2 regions of the Ructibacterium sp. SJQ-7 genome follow, and region 2 is predicted to be linked to the other one. Evidence: a T-box and tRNA genes for the amino acid it is inferred to sense, from the RefSeq annotation. Region 2 holds a T-box; the other holds one or more tRNA genes.
What was found. A T-box is a leader RNA that pairs with one kind of tRNA and senses whether it is charged. The one in region 2 lies ahead of pheS (phenylalanine--tRNA ligase subunit alpha), so its partner is inferred to be a tRNA-Phe.
Positions count from the first base shown of each region.

Region 1 (9,298 bases), 620 kb from region 2:
AATAACTGCAAGAGCGATACGTTTACCGATATTGGCGAAACGTCATAGCCCAGATCAAGCCATTTTCTGATTTTGGCACAAGTTTCTTCAAGTACATATTTGTCAAGCTTAATAATATCGCCGTTCTTTTCAAACAGCGGTATAAACATACCCGGTGAAATTATTGTTCCGTCAGGTTTTTGCCAACGTACAAGAGCTTCTGCACCGTCAAATTTGTTTGCGTTAATATTGAATTTAGGTTGGAAATAAACCTTAAATTCTTTGTTTTTAATAGCATCCTCAAAGCCGTTTTCAATCGTTTTCTGCATCATAATATCATTACGTTGCTTTGAAGAATATATTGCATATTGCGATTGTGAGGACTGTCCTTTCAAATGCTTTTGTGTTATTCTTGCACGATTAAGCATTGAATTTATCTTCATATCTCTGTCATCCACAAGATAAATTCCGACAGATACCGTCATATTATATACACCGCCTGCCGGACTGTATAATTTAAGCGAGTTAAAGAAATCTGCGCAAGCGTTATCTAACGACTTAGTATTGTCGTATGTGATTAATGCGACAAAGTGGTCGTCAAAAATTCTTGAACACAATTCTTTTGGCTCAAGTCGCTTATAAATGGCAGACCACAAAAATTTTAAAGCTCTGTCGCCTTCGTCATCACCGAAAAAGTCATTGATATATTGGAAATTGTTTATATCAAGGTTAATTAAAGCATAATTTTCATCGGGATTGTCTTTCAGTGTTTTCTCAGCCTCAAAAACAAATTTTGTATATGACATACCGCCTGTAAGACTGTCAACGTAAGCCATTTCCTCAAGCTGCTTTTGACCGGTGGTTTTTGCTTTGATTGCCATATGCAATAGGTAGAAAAATACGATTGAGCAAAATACGATGAACAGGTAACAGCATATAAGAATTTGAGTTGTGTACTTTGTCACAACGTTTTTTGGCACAACGGTAAGTATGTACCAGTCGTTTATATTAAGCGGTGTATAATAAATGTATTTTTCAATGCCGTTAAGCATTATTATTCCGTCTGATTTACCTTCTTTTAAATCGGCTTGCATTTGCTGTATGGCACTGTCATTTTTGCTTGACGCTTGACTCATTTCATCAAACAGATTGTCGAATGTCAATCCGAATGAACCGTTATGAGATGAACCGACAATTCTTTTTCCGTCACTGTCAATGACGTAAGAATATCCTTTGTTTTCAAATGTAGGCGTTGAAATTGAATCTGCATATCGGGAAGTCAGATATGTAGAGAAAATTACGAATTTATTTTCGCCGTCTATTCTTATGGGTGTAGTGCATACAAGAAATGTAAAATCATTATATGAATCGCAAAAGAATTTAGTTTCTTCGCTGTTAAAAGCCTCTTTTGTATTAGGAAATTGCGATAAGTCGATTTCGACTCCGTTTATGTCGGTAAGCTTGCCGTCAGGTGTTATAATTCCTAAAAGATGCTGTTGATCATCGATTTGGCTATGCTTTAAAAATGTAAGAATATCGTCAAAAGAGGCATAACCCAATTTTTCTATATAAGATGCCGCATTTTCTATGATTTTTGCATCTCTTCCGAGTTCAAGACTGAAAATAGTCTGATTTTGGTGTGAAATTTCAGAAAGAGTAGAAATCGTTCGTTGATTTGCCGCATAGGTAATATAACTGGCATAGCTGATTATAACAATAGCCATAGTGACAAGCAGGGCAATTGGAAGTCTCAATCTTTTTGATATTGTTTTTTTATACATATATTCTGTGCCTCCCCAAAAAAGAAAATATGAATAATTATATAATTATATTATCATAATAGGCAGAACAGTGCAATAATTTCAAATAAAAAAACACATATAAATGTGTTTTTTTGGAGATTTTACACTAATATATATCCGATAATGAGTCGATGTTTGTGCGGTCAAACATAATCGGGTCGCCGAGTATTATTTCGCTTGCATTGTCCTTGTCAGCGGTGATTGTCTTTTCGCCGAGTGAACCGGCGGTAAATGTTTCACCTATGCTGCCTGTTATTTCATTTTCGTCAAGGGCTTTAAGCGTGTAGGCGGTAAGGTAGCCGAGATCGGTCGTATTCCATATGTACAATCTGTCGCACGTTCCGTCTTTTATGTATTCGGATAATTCACTCGGAAAACCAAGTCCTATAAGATTTACATCCTTACCGGATTTTTCAAGTGCTTTGGCGGCGGAACTCAAGCCTATTGTCGTAGGAACGATAATAGTTTTAATAGCGTCATTTTGCAAAAGATATTGTGTTTCCGTGTAAGATTTGGTTGCATCATCATCGCCGTAAGCTATTTCGATAAGAGGCATATTGCTGTATTTTTCGGGATTTTCGTCCATTTCGAGCTTTAGATAGCGTATCCATTGATTTTGATTTGGTGCACTGCCTGTGGAAGTTAAAATCGCAAAACCCCCTTCACCGTTTGAAACGTCATACGCACTCTTCATAAAATTTCGTCCGAGTACTTCCGGATCGGCTTGTTGAATATGTGTTTTTCGTGAAGTTGAATTTACGGGTGAGTCAACCGATATTACTTCAATGCCTGAATTCAGAGCCTCGGTAAGTGCAGGCTCAAGTGCGTCGGTATCGTTGGCGGAAATGGCAATTCCGTCTACGTTATTGTCCATAAGTTCGTTTATAATTTCAATTTGTTTGTCGGCAGTTGCGGAAGTAGGCGCTTTGTATATCGCTTCAATACCTATTTCGTTGCAGGCGCTTTCAAAACCCTCAAAAACTTTTTGGCTATACGGATTTTGTATATCTTTTCCGACAAAAGCATAGACAGTTTCATTTGCTGATTTCTCCGAAGGAGAAGGAGTCGATTCGCTCTGCGGAACAGAACACGCAGTAAGCAATGAAATGCTTATCGCCAATATAGAGGGAATTGAAATTAACTTTTTTATATATTTCTTCATAAGTGTTTCCTCCTCTAAGTTATACATTTTATATTAGTAATATTATACACCATAAAAACATAAAAATAAATATAAATATCAGTCAAAAATAACCCAAAAAAATCTTTTTTAAAAAAATAAAAATTTTTTTAAAAAAAGTGTTGACAAAGTAAAAAAGGTCTGCTATAATAGTCAATGTTGTTGGCCGACACAACAGGTCAGCGCAAATGGGAGTTTAGCTCAGCTGGGAGAGCGTCTGCCTTACAAGCAGGATGTCACAGGTTCGAGCCCTGTAACTCCCACCAAATACACTTTATGAAAATAAAGTGTTATGGCCCGGTAGTTCAGTTGGTTAGAACGCCAGCCTGTCACGCTGGAGGTCGTGAGTTCGAGCCTCATCCGGGTCGCCATATGCCTTTGTAGCTCAGTCGGTAGAGCAAGGGACTGAAAATCCCTGTGTCGGCGGTTCGATTCCACCCGAAGGCACCACTTCACAATTCTATGAATTGTGAAAAATGCGGGAGTGGCTCAGTGGTAGAGCGTCACCTTGCCAAGGTGAACGTCGCGAGTTCGAATCTCGTCTTCCGCTCCATTTACTACAAGACAAAAGACGCAAAAATATGCGTCTTTTGTTATTTGTATCCGGCGCCATAGCCAAGTGGTAAGGCAGAGGTCTGCAAAACCTTTATTCCCCAGTTCAAATCTGGGTGGCGCCTCCAATAAGGAAGATGCTGCGGCTTAAGAATATACTTAGGTCGCAGCATTTTTTATATAAAATTTGATTTTGGTATGGTGGTATGATATGAAAAAGATAAAGAAATTTTTTGCCATACTTTTGATATTAGCAATAGGAATAGCCGTGATTAATTCGCAGACAGACTTTTTCTTGAATTTCGGAAGTTATGTTCCGTATCTTAAAGAAAATTGTCCGGAGGTTACGGAGTCAGTTTCGGCATTGTCCGAACGGCTTTCGAGGGTGACGGATTATATTCCTACACCGTCCGAGCTTATGGCAATGATAAAACAGGAGGATTTACCTATTGATCCGTCAGATGTGGCGGTCAATGCGTATATACAGAACAGTCCTATGCTTTCGTTTTATCCGAACGAAAATATTTCTATGATTGCGGATTATGACAGAATACAGATATTCGGAATTGTCGGCTCAAGAAGTAAATCAAATTTGATTGCGGCATTTATCGATGAAAACGGTGAAACGCTTGAACAGGTTTCGATTACGGCAAATTCCGAAAATAGTTTCAATAAAACAATATCAATTCCGAAAACGAACGGCTCATCTGTCGGTGTTGACGTGTATACCGGTGATAAGCCTTACGGACAGTTTGAAAGCTGGGTGTATAATTATGTAAAACTTGTGCGTGACGGCAACGGCGGTTGGGTTATCGAACAGTCACCTGTGTTTGAACATAATAAGGCGATGTATGAAAAGGATAAGTCAATTAAAGAGGCACTTAAATACACCGCGTCTATACAATCAAACAGTGACAGTATAATCTCTATCGCCGAACAGCTTACGGCGGATAAAACGACCGACTATGAAAAAGTGCTTGCGTTGCACGATTGGATATGTTCTTATATGTATTATGACGTTGACAGCCTGGCAAGTGACGAGGCACCGCCGTATTACGCAACGGATATAGTAAAGAGCCGTAAGGCAGTGTGTCTTGGTTTTGCAACGCTTATGGCGTCGTTGTGCAGAAGTATTGATATACCGTGTAATGTCGTGTCGGGATACGCACTTGGTGTTGGTAATGATACCGCGTGGACAGATACAAGTATTGCAACCGACGAACAAAATCATGCATGGAATGAAGTATACGTTGACGGCAGATGGATGATTGTCGATACAACATGGGATTGTGCAAATAAAATCGAAAACGGTGAAATGAATAAGGGCGAAGTTTCACATTTGTATTTTGACGCAAATTTGCAGTTCTTCTCAAATAATCATAAAATATTGGAATACTCAAAAAGAAGATAATTTAACGTTCGTAGTGGCGATCATCGGTCGCCCGAGTAGCAGATAATAGGTAAGAGAGAAAAGAGCCACCCCACAGACGGCTACGCCGCCAGCTCCCCTCAATGGGAGCCATACGAAAGCCTCTCCTTGAGGAGAGATGTCACGAAGTGACGGAGTGGTGGCAAATCGAAAGGCAAGGTAAAGCCACCCCACAGACGGCTACGCCGCCGGCTCCCCTCAATGGGAGCCGTACGAAAAGCCTCTCCTTGAGGAGAGGTGTCACGAAGTGACAGAGTGGTGGCAACACAACAGCAGGCAAGCCAAAAACACAACACAGGCTTGTCTGTTTTGGATATAATCAAAAACAAAGGGAAAAATAAAAGGCGAAACAATGAAAATAGGAAATTTTGAAACAGAAAACAACGTATTTCTTGCACCGATGGCGGGAGTAACTGATTTACCTTTCAGAAAAATATGCCGAAGATACGGTGCAGGACTTGTGTATTCGGAAATGGTGAGTGCGAAAGGACTGTACTACAACGATAAAAAAACCGCCGATTTAATGCGGATAGATGACGAAGAACGTCCTTGTGCGATACAAATATTCGGCTCTGACGCTGATATAATGGCGGAAGTGATACCGAAAGTTATGGCGGTAAAACCTGATATAATAGATATAAATATGGGCTGTCCCACACCGAAAATCGTAAATAACGGTGACGGCAGCGCATTGCTTAAGACACCCGAAAAAATAGGCGAGATAGTGCATAAAGTTTCTTCCGCGTCGCCTGTGCCTGTGACGGTAAAAATTCGTAAAGGTTGGGACGATGACAGTATAAATGCAGTTGAAGTTGCAAAGATTATAGAACAAGGCGGAGCGGCGGCGATTGCGATACACGGCAGAACGAGGGCAGAGTTTTACAGCGGAACGGCGGATTGGGATATAATAAAGAAAGTAAAAGAATCGGTTTCAATTCCGGTAATCGGCAACGGCGATATAAAATGTGCCGAGGATGCGAAAAGAATGATTGATATGACGGGTTGTGACGCGGTTATGATAGGCAGAGGCTGTGAGGGAAATCCGTTTATATTCAGACAGGTAAACGAATATCTGAAAAACGGCAAAGTGAACTTTGAACCGACTCCTCAGGACAGACTTGCACAAGCGTTGGAACATATTGAAATACTTGTTGAAGAAAAGGGCGAAAGCCGCGGAATAAAAGAGGCGAGAAAGCATATTGCATGGTATATCAAGGGACTTGCGGGTTCGTCGAGATTAAAGGGCGAAGTTTTCAAAATTAGTGATATTGCCACAATGCGAATATGCCTTACAGACTATATTAATCAATTATAATAAACTTTAAAATGACGTAAAAAAGGTCTTGAAAAAAACCGCAAAATTTGTTATAATTAATAAAATTAATACTAATGAGAGGAGTTATAAGAATGGAAGAAAAATTTTCTAAGGAAGGTCTTACATTTGATGATGTATTACTTGTACCGCAAGCATCTGATTTTACACCTAACGAAGTTGACTTAACAACAAAACTAACTAAAAACATAACGCTTAACATACCGCTGATGAGTTCGGCAATGGATACTGTTACAGAGTCGTCAATGGCTATTGCAATCGCACGAGAGGGCGGAATCGGAATAATTCATAAGAATATGACGATTGAACAGCAGGCTGCGGAAGTTGATAAAGTAAAGAGAAGTGAGAACGGCGTTATAGCCAATCCGTTCAGTCTTTCTGAAAACCATACGCTAAAAGACGCAGATGAGCTTATGGGTAAATATAAAATTTCAGGTGTTCCGATTTGTGATGACAATAACGTGCTTATCGGTATAATTACAAACCGTGACTTGAGATTTGAAACAGATTTTGCAAAGAAAATTAAAGACGCTATGACAAGCGAAAATCTTATAACTGCTCCTGTCGGAACAACTCTTTCAGAGGCACAGAAAATTCTTTCAAAGCACAAGATTGAGAAGTTGCCGATAGTTGATGAGAAAAATCACTTAAAAGGACTTATTACAATAAAGGATATTGAAAAAGCTATCCGTTATCCGAATTCTGCAAGAGATAAGAACGGCAGACTTTTGGTCGGTGCGGCAATCGGTGTTACCAACGATGCATTGGAAAGAGTTAAGGCTGTATATAACGCAGGTGTTGACGTTGTTGTACTTGACAGTGCACACGGTCACAGTAAGAATATCATAAATAAGGTTAAGGAAATCAAGGATGCATTCCCTGATTTGGACTTAATCGCAGGAAATATTGCAACAGGTGAGGCGGCAGAGGCACTTATTAACGCAGGCGCAGACTGTGTTAAGGTCGGTATCGGACCGGGTTCGATCTGTACAACCCGTGTCGTTGCAGGTATCGGTGTACCGCAGATTACTGCTGTATATGACGTAAGCCAAGTTGCAAAGAAGTACAATATCCCTGTTATCGCCGACGGCGGTGTTAAGTATTCGGGCGATGTTGTTAAGGCTGTTGCGGCAGGTGCTGACGTAATTATGCTTGGCAGCTTGCTTGCAGGCTGTGACGAAAGCCCGGGCGAATTTGAAATATTCCAAGGCAGACGTTTTAAGGTTTACAGAGGTATGGGTTCTATTGCGGCTATGGAATGCGGAAGTAAGGACAGATACTTCCAAACAGGTTCAAAGAAACTTGTTCCTGAAGGCGTTGAAGGTCGTGTACCTTACAAAGGTCCTGTTTCTGATACTATATTCCAAATACTTGGCGGTCTGCGTTCGGGTATGGGTTACTGCGGAACTAAGACAATTCAGTTGTTAAAGGAAAACGGTAAGTTCGTAAGAATTACAGGCGCAGGTCTAAAGGAAAGCCACCCTCATGATATTTATATCACTAAAGAGGCTCCAAACTACAGCTACAATACACAAGGCTAATAAGAAATTTAAGGCAAGTCACTTATGTGGCTTGCTTTTTTATATTGATAATTATAAAAATGTGTGGTATAATATAAATACCACATTTTTAACTATCATATTTTATGATATAGACAATTTAAAAAAGCACGTTTGGATATTCGGTTTTATGAATATTCTTTTTTGCCGTGTGGAATAGTAGTTTGTGTTTGTAAAAAACGCAGGCTTTTCATATTGGAATACTGCTATTCTGAATGGCTTTAATTGTGTGTTTCATTAGTGATAGTTAAATGTGTGGTAACATTAAATCTAAGCCGCGTTTTTGTGCGTGGTATAGGTTTTATACCACGCATTTTTTAATGCGTGGATTTGTGTCAAACGGCACATAAAAGTTACATTCATATTAATAAAAATTTATTCTAGGAGGAAAACGACAAATGAAAAAGAAACTTTTAAGTATTGTTCTTGCACTTTCTATGATTTGTGCATTAGTACCGATTATGGCGTCCGCCGAAACAACCGCCACAAGCGGTACTTGCGGTGAGAATGTTACATGGACACTCAGCGATGATGGAACGCTTACAATCAGTGGTACGGGGGATATGGAGGATTATAGTTATGGAAATTATTCTCCATTTGAGCGTAATCAGAGCATAAAAACTGTAGTTATAGAAAATGGAGTAACAAGTATAGGCAATATGATGTTTTATTATACTACATCACTGAAAAGCGTAACAATTCCCGACAGTGTAACAAGTATAGGCAATACGGCATTTGCGTACTGTTGGGGATTGAAAGGTATAACAATTCCCGACAGTGTGAAAAGCATAGGTAGCCTAGCATTCTATGATTGTAATGATTTAACCAATATAACAATTCCAAATAGTGTAATTGTTATAGGAAATTCTGCATTCGAAAATTGCGATAATTTAACCAATATAATAATTTCAAACAGTGTAACCGATATAGGGGAAACGGCATTTCGTAATTGTAAAAAATTAACGGATATAAAATTGTCAAATTCTTTAACAAGTATCCCTAAAGATATGTTTGTACAATGTTATGCTTTGACAAATGTAACAATTCCTAATAGTGTAACAAGTATAGGAGAACAGGCATTTGAGTATTGTAATAGTTTAGCAAGTATCATAATACCAAAAGGGGTCGAAAGTATTGGCAGTAGGGCATTCACAGGTTGTAGCAGTTTAAAAGAAATAAATGCGGACTTGAATAATCAAAATTACAGTTCAATAGACGGAATTCTTTTTTCAAAAGATAATACGACACTTGTAAGATGTCCGGAAGGAAAGAAAAATTCGTATGAAATACCAGACGGCGTAACAAATATAGGAGAACAGGCGTTCTATAATTGTACCAATCTTACAAGTATAGAAATCCCTAATAGTGTGACAAGCATAGGGGAACAGGCATTCCATAATTGTACGGGTCTTACAAGTATGTCAATTACTAATGGTGTGACGCAGATAGGCGGCAATTCATTTG
Region 1 covers NZ_CP195193.1:1,917,824-1,927,121, forward strand. Annotated here, with positions in the region: gene ACSAMO_RS08265 (bifunctional diguanylate cyclase/phosphodiesterase) at 1-1,760, opposite strand, end outside; gene ACSAMO_RS08270 (substrate-binding domain-containing protein) at 1,888-2,943, opposite strand; tRNA gene ACSAMO_RS08275 (tRNA-Val) at 3,152-3,227, shown strand; tRNA gene ACSAMO_RS08280 (tRNA-Asp) at 3,256-3,332, shown strand; tRNA gene ACSAMO_RS08285 (tRNA-Phe) at 3,336-3,411, shown strand; tRNA gene ACSAMO_RS08290 (tRNA-Gly) at 3,440-3,514, shown strand; tRNA gene ACSAMO_RS08295 (tRNA-Cys) at 3,567-3,641, shown strand; gene ACSAMO_RS08300 (transglutaminase domain-containing protein) at 3,725-4,924, shown strand; gene dusB (tRNA dihydrouridine synthase DusB) at 5,295-6,257, shown strand; gene guaB (IMP dehydrogenase) at 6,350-7,816, shown strand; gene ACSAMO_RS08315 (leucine-rich repeat domain-containing protein) at 8,233-9,298, shown strand, end outside.
Region 1: it has a tRNA-Phe gene. The T-box ahead of pheS (phenylalanine--tRNA ligase subunit alpha) is inferred to sense a tRNA for this amino acid. The anticodon was not compared.

Region 2 (9,298 bases):
TACAGAACAGCAGTTAAAAACGTATGTGACGAAATGAATGTACCGTTTATCGACTTGTGGTCACGCACAACCGAATTTTTTGAGGCGGCAGGAGCGGTAAAAGCTTGGGATTATTTCTGGGGCAACGGCACTGACCGCGATTACACCCACACAAACGATATCGGCGGCAACATCGTTGCACGATTTGTTGCAAACGAAATGATTAAAAACAACGTTCAGCCGATAGCAGACTTAATCAAAAAAGATATGATTAACGTCGAAATGCCGAAACACGATTCAAGTGTCAAACCGCAAAATTCAAAAGAAATCGAACACTTAAAAACAATCGGTCTTGTCAACATTCCGAAAGCGTCCGAGCTTGCCGACCTTGACAAAGACATCACCAATATCTAATACAGAGGCTGTCGTCATAATGTCGCCAGCCCAAAAATCACATCTTGCGATGTAATTTTTGAGTATTTTTTGTGAAAAAATCTAAAGTTCCTCCACAGTCGAAACTTTAGATTTTAAGCCATTTCTGCCGCACATGTCGTCAGAAATGATTTCCAATGAGGTTAGCACCTCATACTCCAAAAAACAAAGCATACAAAACCATAACGGTTTTGTCTACAAAATAACAAAAACTGCATTTTGAATAAAATCAAAATGCAGTTTTTTTATATCTTATCTTAATTGAGCACCGATTTGATTTTCAAGATTTTTAACAACCTTATCAAATACTTTCTGTACTTCATCACCTGTCAAACTTCTGTCTGCGCTTCTGTATATAGCACTGTATGCAACGCTCTTTTTGCCCTCAGGTATCTGTTTACCCTCGTAAACGTCAAACAACTGCAAGCTTTCAAGCATTTTACCCGATGCCTTTTTGATTACATTTTCAATATCCGCAACAGGAACTGTCTTATCAACAAGCATTGCTATATCACGAGTTACGGCAGGATACTTAGGAAGTTCCTTAAACTTAATATCAGTCTTAATATTAAGGAATACATTTTCAAAATCCAATTCGGCAATATATACAGGAGTTTCAATTCCGTATTTTCTGCTTACTGCAGGGTGAATTTCACCGATTATGCCGATTACCTTATTGCCGGCACTTATCTTTGCACATCTTCCCGGGTGGAATGTCGGGTTATCTGTTACGGCCTCATACTTAACATTCTTTACGTTAAGTTGTGCAAACATTGTTTCGCATATACCCTTAATGTCATAGAAATCTACGTTATCGCCGTACATACCCATTGTGATTTTAACAGGTTCGTTCGGAAGTTCACCGTCCGTTGTCGGAATAAATATCTTTCCTATTTCAAACAACTTGGCAGACGGATTTCTGTAATTATAGTTTCTTGACAATATATCCATCATACTTGCGATAGTAGTTGTACGCATTACCGATGTGTCCTCGCCAAGCGGATTTGTAATTTTTACAACGTTTCTCATTTCACTGTCTTTCGGAATATTCAGTTTATCGAATATTGACGGACTTGTGAATGTGTATGTGTAAATTTCGTACATACCTTGTGCTGTAAGAAGTTCGTTCACTCTGTCCTGTATCTGCTGACGTTCTGTTTTCATTCCGCAAGTAGCCTCGCCCGAAAGAAGTGTTACAGGTATTTTATCGTAACCGTAGAAACGTGCAACTTCTTCCGCAATATCCGCCTCACCTTCAAGGTCAGGTCTGAATGACGGAGGAGTTACAGTCATCTTGTCAAGGTCAACCTTGATTTCAAGTGCGTCAAAATACTTAACCATATCCTCTGTCGGAATGTCTGTTCCAAGGAACGCATTAATTTTATCAGGTCTGAAAGCAAGCGGCTGCATATCTGTTACGTTACCCATAACGTCAATCATTCCGCCGACATTTTCACCACAGCCAAGTTTTTCTACAAGCTGACACGCTCTTTCAACGGCAGGAACTGTATTGTTATAGTCAAGTCCCTTTTCATATCTTGATGATGATTCTGTTCTAAGACCGACACTTTGTGCTGTAAGTCTTACAGACGCACCGTCAAATGTAGCCGATTCAAAAATAACAGTTGTTGTATCATCCTTAACTTCACTGTTAAATCCGCCCATAACACCTGCAATAGCAACAGCTCTGCCGCCGTCTGCGATTACAAGGTCGTTTGAAGTAAGTGTTCTGTCCTGTTCATCAAGAGTCTTTATAACTTCACCGTCATTTGCACGTCTTACGATAATTTTGTTATCCTGTAAATCTCTCAAATCAAATGCGTGCATAGGCTGACCGTATTCAAGAAGTACATAGTTTGTTATATCGACAATATTGTTGATAGGTCTTACACCGCACGCACGAAGTCTTTCCTGCATCCAACTCGGTGACGGGCCGATTTTAACGTTTTTAACCATTCTTGCACAGTATCTCTTACACTTATCCTTGTCCTGTACATCAACGCTGATTGTATCGGCGATATTTTCACTGTTTTCGTTAAACTTAACTTCAGGAATAGTGAACTTTTTATTAAATGACGCCGCTGTTTCACGTGCAAGACCGATTATGCTGAAACAATCAGGTCTGTTTGAAGTGATTTCAAATTCAACGACAGTTTCATTCATACCGAATATATCCTTAATATCCGTACCGATTTTTGTATCGTCCGGAAGAATAAGAATACCGTATTCAGGTTCATAACCAAGCATATCCTCTGTTATACCAAGTTCATCGTGTGAGCAAAGCATACCGTAAGATTCAACGCCTCTAAGCTTGCCTTTTTTAATTTTTCCGTCAGGAAGTACCGCACCGACAAGTGCAACGGGAACGATTATACCTGCTTTTACATTCGGCGCACCGCAGACAATCTGCAAAATCTCGCCTGTTCCCGCGTCAACCGTACACACATGAAGATGGTCACTGTCAGGGTGATCTTCACAGGTAAGCACCTTACCCGCAACTACATTCTGAACAGATTCGCCCATATTCTCCCAACCCTCAACTTTAGAGCCTGTCATTGTAAGTCTGTCTGAATATTCTTTCGGCGTAACGTCTATATCCATATAGTCATTAAGCCAACTCATAGGTAAATTCATTATATTTCATTCCTTTCAATTTCCGAATAATATATTAAAACTGGTCTAAGAATCTCAAATCATTTTCAAAGAAAAGTCTAAGGTCGTTAATATCATACTTACCCATTGCAATTCTTTCAAGACCGATACCGAAAGCAAATCCCGAATATACTTCAGGGTCAATACCGCAGTTTGCAAGTACCTTAGGGTGTACCATACCGCAGCCCAAAACTTCAATCCAGCCCTCGCCTTTACATACGCTGCAGCCTTTACCGCCGCAAGCGAAACACGAAACGTCAACTTCGGCTGACGGCTCTGTAAACGGGAAATGGTGAGGTCTGAAACGTACTTTTGTATTTTCGCCGTAAAGACGGTGGATAAACATTTCAAGAGTACCCTTTAAATCTGCCATTGTAACACCTTTATCAACTACCAGTCCTTCGATTTGGTGGAATACAGGTGAGTGAGTCGCGTCAACCGCATCACTTCTGTAAACTCTTCCGGGTGCTATAATTCTGATAGGCGGTTTCTTCTTTTCCATAACACGAACTTGGATAGGTGAAGTTTGTGTTCTCAAAACCGTATTTTCGTTTATATAGAATGTGTCCTGAGTATCACGTGCAGGGTGATTCGGTGGAATGTTAAGCGCTTCAAAGTTGTAGTAGTCAAGCTCAACTTCCGGACCTTCTGCGATTTCAAAACCCATTCCGATAAATGTGTCTTTAATGTTGTTCATTACTTTTGTAAGCGGATGAAGTTTACCTGTTTTTTGTGCCTTACCCGGCATTGTAACGTCGATTACTTCGCTCTTTAGCTTGATTTCTTCAAGCTTTTCTGAAATTTCCGCTTTCTTCGTATCTATATGGTTTTCGATTACACCGCGAATTTCGTTTGCAAGCGCACCGATTTGCGGTCTTTCTTCTTTGCTTAACTGTCCCATACCTTTTAGTACGGCAGTAAGTTCACCCTTTTTACCGAGAAACTTTATTCTTGCTTCTTCAAGAGCATCAATGTCAGTTGCTTTTTGAAGTACATCAAGGGCATTTTTTTTGATTTCTTCTAACTTTTCTCTCATTTCAAAATTCCTTTCAATATAAATTAAAAAACACTCCGTCCCATAAGGGACGAAGTGTGTAAATTCAAACTCCGCGGTACCACCCGACTTCCGATAAAATATCGGCACTCAATTATGTATAACGGCACTACCCGTCACAGACTACTTGCAAACCACTTTCACCTATGCAGCTCCGGAATGAAATTTCAAATAAATCCTTACCGTATCGGCTCACAGCTCAATAACCGATACTCTCTTTAGGCGGTATATACCTTACTTTGTTCCATCATTGCTTTTAATATTCAATAATAAAGTATTATATCACCTTTTTTTTATTTTGTCAATCAATAACACAAAATTATTTAAAAGGATTGATTTTTTTGCCAAAAAATTATATAATTTATCCCGAAAGGGTTGATTTGAATTGAAAGAAGAAATTTTAGATATATTAAAAAATGCAGACGGATATATTTCAGGCGAACGCATAAGCGAAATGTTGAATGTTTCGCGAACGGCAATATGGAAACACATTAAATCATTACGCGAAAGCGGTTACAAAATCGAATCGGTCACGAACAAAGGCTACCGCCTTATTTCCTCGCCCGACATCATAACCGAAAGCGGTATCAAAAGCGGACTTACCACCGATTTTATCGGTCACAACTTATTTATATATGATGAAACCGACACGACAAACAATCGTGCAAAGGAAAGCAATTCCTCGCCTGACGGCAGTGTATTTATCGCCGAAGTGCAAACGCACGGCAAAGGCAGTCGCGGACGCGGTTGGACTTCTCCAAGAGGGATAGGCATTTGGCATTCAATCCTTTTAAAGCCCGAAATCTCCCCGCTTGAAGTTTCGCAAATAACGCTTGTCGCAGGTCTTGCCGTCTGCAAGGCTATCGGTCTTAATTCAATGATTAAATGGCCTAACGACATTGTTATTAACGGTAAAAAAATCTGCGGTATTCTAACCGAAATGTCTGCTGAAATAAATATGGTCAACTACGTTGTATGCGGTATCGGTGTAAATGTAAACACAGAATCATTCGATGCCGACATTGCCGACAAGGCTACTTCGATGTTTATCGAAAGCGGTCACAAATATGTGCGAAACGAATTAATCGCAAAATTGTTAAACGAATTTGAATATTATTATAAGAAGTTTCTCGACGGTGGACTCAATGCAATTCTTGATGAATACAAAAAGTGTTGCGTCACGCTCGGCAGAGAAGTAAACGTCATTTTCAAAAACGAAACGGTTCGCGGAACTGCTGTTGACGTTGACGAAAACGGCTCACTCGCCGTACAAACCGAAAACGGTATTATTCACGTCACTTCCGGTGAAGTTTCGGTCAGAGGTATCTACGGTTACATCTAAAATCGGATATATTATGAATAAATTGTAAATTGTTAGCACTCACATCTGTTGAGTGCTAATTTTGTATTGACAAATCTTACTTTGAGTATTAATATATATTATGTAAATTAATTAAACTTCAAGGAGTGATTTATATGGCAAAAGGTAATATTTCAGTTGACAGTGAAAATCTTTTCCCTATTATAAAAAAATGGCTTTATTCCGATAAGGATATTTTCCTTAGAGAACTTGTTTCAAACGGTTGTGACGCGGTCACAAAATTAAAGAAACTTGCAAGTATCGGTGAAGCTCAAATTGACGAAAACGAAAAATTCAAAGTTACCGTATCAATATTTAAGGACGCTAAAAAGCTTGTCATCAGTGATAACGGTATCGGCATGACTGCCGAAGAAATCGACAAGTACATCAATCAAATAGCATTTTCGGGTGCAAGCGACTTCCTTTCAAAGTACAAAGAGGAGGACGACAAAGGTTCTCAAATTATCGGTCATTTCGGACTTGGTTTTTACAGTGCGTTTATGGTTGCCGACAGTGTTGAAATTGATTCGCTTTCATATCAAGACGGTGCAAAGGCCGCAAAATGGACTTGTGACGGAAGTATGGAATTTGACTTAACAGACGGTGACAGAACAGAAAGAGGTACTTCAATAACTCTTAACATCGCCGAAGATTCGGAAGAATTTCTTGAAGAAAGCAAAATCCGTCAAATTCTTCATAAGTATTGTGCATTCCTACCTATTGAAATATATGTTGAAGTTCCTGAGGACAAACACGAAGATCACTGCGACTGCGGTCACGATCATGATCATGAACACGAGGACGATACACCGTCAGAGCCAAAGCCTATCAACAACACAACACCGCTTTGGATGAAAAAGCCGTCGGAGTGTACAGACGAAGAATACAAGGAATTTTACAGAAACGTATTTATGGACTTCAACGAACCGCTTTTCTGGATTCACCTTAACGTAGACTATCCGTTCAACTTAAAAGGTATTTTGTACTTCCCTAAAATCAATCATGAATTTGCAGGTCAAGAGGGACAGATAAAGTTATACAACAATCAAGTATTTGTTGCCGACAACGTAAAGGAAGTTATTCCCGAATTTCTAATGCTTTTGAAGGGTGTTATCGACTGTCCTGACTTGCCGCTTAACGTATCACGAAGTTTCTTGCAGAATGACGGTTATGTTAAGAAAATTTCTTCACATATTACAAAGAAAGTTGCGGACAAGCTTACAAGTATTTATAATAACGAACGTGAAAACTATGAAAAGTATTGGGATTATATCAATATATTCATTAAATACGGCTGTTTAAGAGATGAAAAGTTCTATGAAAAAGTTAAGGATGTAATTATTTATAAGGATATTGACGGTAAATATTTGACGTTGGACGAATACCTTGACGGCAAGGAAGAAAAAGACGTTTATTACGTTTCTGATCCGCAAACTCAATCGCAGTATATCAATATGTTCAAAAATCAAGGACTTAATGCCGTTGTACTTCCGTCAATGATGGATACACATTTTATTTCACTTGTTGAAATGAAACAGCCCGGTGTTAAATTCAAACGTATTGATTCCGCCATAAATGACATTTCGGACAACACAGAAAAAGACGATTCAACTAAAGAACAAGAAGAAAAGTTGATTGAAAAGTTCAAGAATGAAATCAAGGACGATACATTGAAAATCGAAGTGCAGTCACTTAAAGACGATTCAATCCCTGCCGTAATTTTGCTTGGTGAGCAGTCAAGACGTATGCAGGAGATGTATAAGGCTTACGGTCAGCAAATGGCAGGTATGGCTGATATGTTCCACGATGAATTTACACTTGTACTAAATTCAAACAACTCACTTATCAAGAAAATAGATACATTAAATGACGAGGACGCAAATCTTGTTATTGACCATGTTTACGACTTAGCGAAAATAAGCCACAGTCCTTTGCCGGCAGAACAAATGACAAAGTTTATCGAACGCTCCAATAAATTGCTTGAAAAACTGTTTTAATTAACAGTTTTTTCTTCCATCGTCAAAGAGGGACACTAAATTTCAGTTTAGTGTCCCTCTTTTAATATGTTTAATAATTCTTCTATTGTATCCACAGTATAATCCGGCACTTCAAATTCATTTTTAGGTGTGTTTAACTTGTGAATACCCTGTTTTACGCATACGGTTTTCATACCCAACTTTTTAGCCGGTGCAACGTCATTATCCACCCTGTCACCGACCATCACAGCATTTTCACCTTTACAGTCGGCTTTCTCAAGTGCTTTTTGAAAAAGTCTTATATCGGGTTTTGATACACCCTCCTCCGCAGAGGATATGACAAGGCTGATATACTTTGCCAAGCCGTACTTTTCAAGGCGTTTTTGTGTCCCCAACGGCTGATTGGCTATAACTCCGATTTTGTACTTACCATACAGTTGTGACAAAACATTTTCAGAATATTCATAAGGCATTTCAAGCTCACTGTGCCATTCTGCCCTATTCAATCCCGATATAATAACAGCGTCATCATACGGAATTAAATTTTTCAAAGCACAGTCGTCCATTAATTTATAAAACTCGCTTACGCTTATGTTGCTCCCTTTTACCGTATCGCTGACGCGTTTTTCCCACGCCTTGCTTTCGTCAACAAGCGTTGAACCGACATCGAAAAATATCCACTCTATCATTCTCTTATCTGACCGTCACCGTAAATTATATATTTAATAGAAGTCAATGCCTCAAGTCCCATTGGACCTCTTGCGTGCATTTTTTGTGTACTTATGCCTATTTCAGCACCAAATCCGAACTCAAAACCGTCCGTAAATCTTGTTGACGCATTAACATAAACCGCCGCCGCATCAACCTCATTCAAGAACTTTTGCGAATGTTCGTAATTGTTTGTAACAATCGCCTCAGAATGTTTTGTGTTGTACTTATTAATATGCTCAATCGCCTCATCAATTCCGTCAACGACTTTTACCGCCATAATATAATCATTATATTCAGTATAATAATCCTCGTCTGTCACGTCATTTACATCTGCAAATATTGCTTTTGAATTTTGGTCGGCTCTGATTTCAACATTCTTTTCTTTCAGTGCCTTGAACATAACAGGAATAAATTTATCCGCTATTTTTTTGTCTATAAGCAAAGTTTCGGCGGCATTGCACACAGACGGACGTTGTACTTTCGCATTAAGCACAATTTTAACCGCCATATCAATATCCGCGTCCGCATCAACGAAAACGTGGCAGTTGCCTGCCGCCGTTTCAACAACGGGAACTGTCGCATTTTCAACAACCGAACGAATAAGTCCCTTACCGCCGCGCGGGATTAACAAATCTACATATCCGTTCATTTTCATAAGCTGAGTTGCTGTTTCACGCGAAGTATCTTCTATTATATTTAGTGTCCCCTCAGGTATTCCGACACCGTATGCCGCGTCCTGCATAATTTTCATAACAGCTTTGTTTGAATTGATTGCTTCACTTCCGCCTCTTAAAATGCAAGCGTTTGAAGTTTTAAGGCAAAGTACCGCCGCGTCAACCGTTACATTCGGTCTTGCCTCGTAAATTATTGCAATAACGCCCATAGGCACACGTTTTTGACCGATAGTCAATCCGTTTGGTCTTTTCCACATTTTTATTACTTCACCGATTGGGTCGGCAAGTGCTTTGACCTGTCTTACTCCCTCCGCAATTCCGTCAATGCGTTCTTTTGTAAGAGTAAGTCTGTCAATCATAGCTTGACGTGTTCCGTTTTTCTTTGCGTTTTCTATGTCAATGTTGTTTGCCGCAATAATTTCATCGGCACGTTCTACAAGTGCATTTGCAATAGCCTCAA
Region 2 covers NZ_CP195193.1:2,539,219-2,548,516, reverse strand. Annotated here, with positions in the region: gene ACSAMO_RS11080 (rhamnogalacturonan acetylesterase) at 1-393, shown strand, start outside; gene pheT (phenylalanine--tRNA ligase subunit beta) at 664-3,045, opposite strand; gene pheS (phenylalanine--tRNA ligase subunit alpha) at 3,080-4,099, opposite strand; T-box leader at 4,142-4,377, opposite strand; gene ACSAMO_RS11065 (biotin--[acetyl-CoA-carboxylase] ligase) at 4,503-5,459, shown strand; gene htpG (molecular chaperone HtpG) at 5,594-7,474, shown strand; gene ACSAMO_RS11055 (HAD family hydrolase) at 7,522-8,142, opposite strand; gene ACSAMO_RS11050 (glutamate-5-semialdehyde dehydrogenase) at 8,139-9,298, opposite strand, start outside.